DNA from 2 places in the Providencia sp. PROV208 genome. Region 1 is predicted to be linked to the other one. Evidence: predicted binding sites of a transcription regulator. Region 1 holds the regulator's gene; the other holds the start of a gene.

Region 1 (3,429 bases):
TTGCTTTCGCCTTGAAGACCACGGACCAGAGATAAGCCCAGACGAGCTGCTGCTTGACCCATAGATAATGTTGCTGACCCGCCACCTGCTTTAGCTTCAACCACTTCAGTGCCCGCGTTCTGAATACGCTTAGTCAGTGCAGCAATTTCTTCATCAGTGAAGCTAACACCTGGAATTTGAGACAGTAATGGCAAAATTGTCACACCTGAGTGTCCACCGATAACCGGCACTTCGATTTCGTGGGTTTTCTTGCCTTTTAATTCAGCAACAAACGTATTTGAACGAATGATGTCCAGTGTGGTTACACCAAACAGACGGTTTTTATCATATACGCCCGCTTTTTTCAGGACTTCAGCCGCGATAGCCACGGTAGTATTCACTGGGTTAGTAATAATACCAACCAGTGCTTTCGGGCAGGTGACCGCGATTTGTTGAACAAGGTTACGTACAATGCCTGCGTTCACATTAAACAGGTCAGAGCGATCCATTCCTGGCTTACGTGCAACACCCGCAGAAATTAATACAACATCTGCACCTTTCAGTGCTGGTGTAGCATCTTCACCCGCGAAACCAACAACTTTAACGTCTGTAGGGATGTGGCTTAAATCAGCAGCAACACCCGGAGTGACTGGCGCGATGTCGTAGAGGGAGAGTTCTGAACCTGCTGGGAGCTGGTTTTTGAGAAGAAGGGCGAGAGCCTGACCGATACCACCTGCTGCACCTAGGACTGCAACTTTCATTCTAAAACTCCTTAATTGTACTTTAAAATATATGAATTCATCTGACTACGCACTAAACATATTACTTATAAAAAACAATTCTTTAACAGTTAGAGAGAAGTGTTAACGCAAGATAAATCACCAACACAATAGGGCTATTCTAAACAAATTCCTTATCTGTTAATGAGATAACGGGCACTTTTTTAACAAATAGTTTTTATTGCTATTGCATTTAACATCAAATGTAATTTTACTTGATGCTTTATTAATCACCGATTAATAATTTAACATTTTTTTCACAGCAACTTATTGTTAAACCAAATTATTTTTAAACTAAATTTCAAACCAACAATTTAAGATAATCACGCGCTTCCTACCAGAAAAACCGTATCTTAAATCGCTCATTAAACCATCAAAACTCAATTATCTTGCATAAAAATGCACTTTTCCACATAATACAGCTCAGTTTAATACCAAAAAGATGGGTTAATTATGCGCACTATGTCGAAACAAGAAGACTTGGTAAAAGCCTTTAAAGCACTCCTTAAAGAGGAAAAGTTCAGCTCCCAAGCAGAAATTGTGATTGCGCTTCAAGAGCAAGGCTTCGAAAACATTAATCAATCTAAAATTTCCAGAATGTTAACGAAGTTTGGTGCTGTACGTACCCGCAACGCAAAAATGGAAATGGTGTATTGTTTACCTACCGAGCCAGGTGTCCCAACTGCTACTAGCCCATTGAAAAACTTAGTTTTAGATGTTGATTACAACCACTCTGTCGTTGTGATCCGTACCAGTCCAGGGGCAGCACAGCTCATCGCCCGACTGCTAGACTCCCTCGGCAAAGCTGAAGGTATCTTAGGCAGCATCGCTGGTGATGATACGATTTTCTCCACACCAACGAATGATTTTACGACTCGCGAACTGTACGAAGCCATTCAGGTTCTCTTTGAACAAGAACTTTAGTCCTTTCCCGTCGCTTTATATATCTAAAAAGAGGGAACTGAGTTCCCTCTTTTCATTTTTGGCACTATAGTGACCCGTCTTCCACTGATTCTTATCGAGATAAACCTGTGTTATTTGAGATCTTAAGAAACATCGTTCACTACGGTTTCCATTTTTTAGTGCCTTTTTTATTTGGCTATTTATTTTGGCGAAAAAATTGGAAGCTTGCTGGATTATTAATGGTCTCAACGATGGTTATCGATCTCGACCATCTTCTTGCGGATCCTATTTTTGATCCTGATCGTTGCGGTGTGGGTTTCCATCCTATGCATACAATTTGGGCGGCAATCGCTTATGTTGTGCTGTTCTTTTTCCCATCTTGGAAATTAAAAGCTATTGCTGTCGGATGCCTGTTCCATCTATTTACTGATTCTGTAGATTGTTATTTAGGCAACGTGAAGAAAGAGATACAGGGTACGGTATTAAGCTGTTCAGGTCCTCCTGCTTCAGCAAATACCGAAATTCTTCAGCAACTATAAAAAAGCCCCAACAAACTGTTAGGGCTTTTATGTGAAGTTTTGATATTACTCTTCCGGTTTTGCTTCCGCTTTACGCTTCAATCCAGCGAGTAGCTTTTCATGGATCCCACCAAACCCGCCATTACTCATGACTAAAATGTGGTCGCCAGGTTGAGCTGTCTCAATCACCATGTTGGCGAGAGCATCAATATCAGCGTGCCAACGCGCTGGCTGCACACAATGCTCCGCAATTTCCGTTACCATCCACGGAATATTGGCGGGTTGGAATAAAAAGACCTCATCCGCACGACCTAAAGCTGGCGCGATATCATTCTTACTGATCCCCATTTTCATGGTATTTGAGCGAGGCTCCAGCACAGCAATAATACGTGAAGTACCACCAACTTTGCTACGTAATGCCTCTAACGTCGCTAAAATTGCCGTTGGATGGTGAGCGAAGTCATCATAAACACTAACCTCATTCTCAACACCGCGTAGCTCAAGACGGCGACGCGCATTAATAAATTTATCCAATGCTAAACAGGCTTCTTTCGCAGGAACCCCAACATGGTGAGCAGCTGCAATTGCCATCAAGCCATTTTGAATATTGTGATTACCCACTTGGGACCAGTTCACTTCACCCACTTTTTCTTGCTGGTAATACACTTCAAACTGGCTACCATCATGATTGAGTTTCACTGCATGCCATTCGCCGTTTTCTCCCACCAGCTCCTGTTCACTCCAGCACCCCATGTTCATGACTTGTTTGAGGTTACTATCATTACTAGGCATAAAGATTTTGCCACTACTAGGTACAATACGAACCAAATGATGGAATTGCTTTTGAATCGCTTCTAGATTTTCAAAAATATCCGCATGGTCAAACTCAAGGTTATTCAAAATCAGAGTTTTAGGGCTGTAATGAACAAACTTGGAACGTTTATCAAAGAATGCACAATCGTACTCATCCGCTTCAATGACAAAGAAAGGACTCTTACCAATTTGGGAAGAAACATCAAAGTTCCCCGGAACACCGCCAATCAGGAAGCCAGGTTCATAGCCACAATCTTGGAGGATCCACGCAAGCATCCCCGCGGTTGTTGTTTTACCGTGAGTACCTGCAACCGCTAATACCCAACGCTCAGGAAGAACATGATCATGGAGCCATTGAGGCCCTGAGGTATAAGGTAAACCGCGCTCTAATACCGCTTCAACACACGGATTTCCACGGGTCATCGCATTCCCAATCA
Region 2 (3,429 bases), on a different contig from region 1:
GTCATTAATGGTTGCTGTTTGCACCAGATCTAACATTGTATGGTCAAGATAGACATCACCACTTTTGCTCACGCCACCGATTAAGTCAGCTTCGTTCTGAGTTTGAGCAAGATAACGCGCCGTATTACTGGTCGCTCCTTTCGTGGATAATGCAAAAACAGATGAGCCATTCGCTGAGCGATTCGTAAATGCATCCGCATGAATAGAAACGAATAAGTCTGCCTGCATTTTTCTCGCTTTCGCAACACGCACTTTCAATGGGATAAAGACATCCTCATTACGCGTCATATAAGCTCGCATTTTAGGATCTTTATCTATTAGCGTTTTCAAACGACGCGCAATTTGTAAAACCACATCTTTTTCACGCGTTTTATATTTACCAATCGCACCGGGATCTTCCCCACCATGACCAGGGTCAATCATAATAACAATCGGTCTATCCGTACCTGCTTTACCCGGTTTCTTCGCCTGTGCAGGCATGCTCTCTTCTAAATCACCTTTATTGTAATCTTCAAGAAGCGCAAGTAACGGATCATCATTGGTTTCAACCCCTTTACCTGGGTAAAAGTCCATGACTAAACGGTGTTTAAACTCAGCTACTGGCGGTAAAGTAAAGAACCGAGGTGTGACTTTATTCTTAACTTCAAACACTAAACGTACCGTTTTAGGATCAAACTGCCCCACCCTAACTAATTTTAAGTAAGGGTCTCGAGACTGAATTTGACTTCCCATATTCTTAAGAACGTTATTTAATTGGACGCCTTCTAAATCAACAACAATACGCTCAGGGTTGTTTAAAACAAACTGGCGATACTTTAAAGGAATGCTGGATTCAAGAGTAATACGGGTATAACTCGAGGCTGGCCAAATACGAACAGCAACAACACTACTACTGGCAGCAAATCCAAATGGGCTGACACTTAATAGCATGACTGCCGCCGCACCTTGCAATAGGCGACGTTTTGATGGGCTGTGATCTTGATGACTCATCAATAATTCCGAATCTATTTCCTGAAAAGTTTAATAATATCTAAAATAAGAGATAATATATTAGCGATTAATTCGCACTCTATCTAGTTCTTCATCCTTTGTCATTACCAATCTATTCTATTTATATCCCAGCACGCATCTATTCAATGCCATATAAACGCCATATTTACGTAATTTAAATAGTTAATGATGCTCAAATGTCGAATAACATTTATTGGCAATAATCTGATATGCAGATTGAATTGTTGTGATTATATCCATTTATATTTAGAGATATGTAAACCTTAAAAATAAATTTGTTACTTTTATTGTCCCAACTTTTACTTGATATTTCTTGTCAAAAAGAATAAAAATACAGTTATTGCGAATAAAAATTCAGTTAAGAGGGTAGTTATGAAAGAGCGCAGCACCGAGTTGGTTGATGAGTTTCGCCATTCGGTACCTTATATAAACGCCCACCGAGGCAAGACATTCATTATCATGCTTGGCGGTGAAGCAATAGCGCATGAAAATTTTCCTAGCATTGTCAATGATATAGGTTTATTGCATAGTTTAGGCATCCGTATAGTCGTCGTTTATGGTGCTCGTCCTCAGATAGAAGGGATTCTTGCAGAGCATAATTACGATGCTATTTATCACAAGCATACCCGTGTGACAGATGCGAATACTCTTGAATACGTTAAACAGGCTTCTGGTGCTCTACAGCTAGATATTACAGCCCGCTTATCAATGAGTTTAGGCAATACACCGTTACAAGGGGCACATATTAACGTTGTGAGTGGTAATTTCGTCATTGCACAACCTCTTGGCGTAGATGATGGCATTGACTATTGCCATAGTGGTCGTATCCGTCGCATTAACGAAGATGCAATCAATGCGCAATTAGATAACGGTTCGATCGTTTTGATTGGTCCTGTCGCCGTTTCAGTGACTGGTGAAAGCTTTAATCTTACCTCTGAAGAAATTGCCACCCAGCTTGCCGTTAAAATTAAAGCCGAAAAACTCATTGGTTTTTGCTCATCTCAAGGGGTTGCTGATAAAGAAGGTAATATCTTATCTGAGCTATTCCCGAATGAAGCTGAAGAACGAATCCAAGAATTGGAGTCAGAAGGTGATTATTACTCTGGAACCGTTCGCTTTTTACGGGGTGCTGCTTCAGCATGCCGCCGAGGTGTTCGCCGTAGTCACTTACTCAGCTATCAAGAAAATGGCGCGTTAATCCAAGAGTTATTCTCCCGTGATGGTATCGGTACGCAAATCGTTATGGAAAGCTCTGAAAAAACTCGCCGAGCCAATATTAATGATATTGGGGGAATTTTAGAGTTAATTAGACCACTTGAGCAGCAAGGAATTTTAGTTAGGCGTTCACGTGAACAACTCGAAATGGAGATTGATAAATTTACCATAATTGAGCGGGATAACTTGGTGATCGCTTGCGCAGCGCTTTACCCTTACCCTGAAGAAAAACTTGGTGAGATGGCGTGCGTAGCCGTACACCCAGATTACCGCAGCTCCTCTCGTGGTGAAGAGCTATTACAGCGTGTCATGGCACAAGCGAAGCAACTGGAATTGGATAAACTTTTCGTCTTAACCACCCGAAGTATTCATTGGTTCCAAGAACGTGGTTTTATCCCCGCTGAGATTGAAATGCTCCCCATGAAAAAACAGGCGCTCTATAACTATCAGCGTAAATCAAAAATATTAATGCTCGATATTAAAAGCCAAGCGGCTTAAGTCCCCAGAAACAGGCGAAAAAATTAATTCGCCACACGATTTAATGCGCAATCATAAACCCAGATGTTCAAGCAACATTCTGGGTTTTTCTTTAATACAACTTAGTGTTAAGTTAAGCGGTTTGAACGACGCGGCACTTTTCACACAGTGGATTTGCATCTAATAATGGGCGTAAAATTGCTTCCATTTCAGCAAAAGAACTACCATAAAAGTAAAATGCGGTTTCAGTTGGTCCATCCCAAACACCGTGGATGCCACCAATATCCTCTACTGCCTCATCCAGTTGGTCAAATAAATCATTAATATCATTGTTTTCATATACTTCATCGGGTAGCTCTGTGCCATTAAAGTAAATAGCTAAACCTTCATCTGTACCAAAATCGATTTGTACATCTTCACCATGAATAGTTAAACGAGAACCTTTAGGCGCTAACATTGCCGAGAACATCTGAATAATTAGGCTAATATTCTCATCACTCGCATCGGTTAATGCCAATTCAATATCACATTCAGCAACTTCGCCATTTTCACCTAATTGAGTACCACCACCGCTGACTTGAATTTGCCCTTCCTTGCCTAGCTTTTCCATTGCTTGATCAAATGCGTCTTCTAAATCTGCACGGCGAGCGGGGTCAATTTTGGCATTTAGTGTTACTGTTACGGCGGTCATTTGCTGCTGGTTTTCCATAGAAGTACCTTAAAGTC

What was found. The regulator ArgR, encoded in region 1, controls arginine synthesis, uptake and breakdown. The targets are predictions, from matches to a motif close to ANTGAATAAAAATACANT.
Region 2: the regulator ArgR is predicted to act here: its motif matches at 1,332-1,349, upstream of argA (amino-acid N-acetyltransferase).

What each region holds. Positions count from the first base shown of each region.
Region 1 covers NZ_JAMPNS010000004.1:113,657-117,085, reverse strand. Annotated here, with positions in the region: gene mdh (malate dehydrogenase) at 1-740, opposite strand, end outside; gene argR (transcriptional regulator ArgR) at 1,212-1,682, shown strand; gene PR766_RS03895 (DUF6122 family protein) at 1,790-2,200, shown strand; gene mpl (UDP-N-acetylmuramate:L-alanyl-gamma-D-glutamyl-meso-diaminopimelate ligase) at 2,246-3,429, opposite strand, start outside.
Region 2 covers NZ_JAMPNS010000008.1:49,831-53,259, forward strand. Annotated here, with positions in the region: gene amiC (N-acetylmuramoyl-L-alanine amidase AmiC) at 1-990, opposite strand, end outside; gene argA (amino-acid N-acetyltransferase) at 1,384-2,724, shown strand; gene PR766_RS06725 (hypothetical protein) at 2,837-3,412, opposite strand.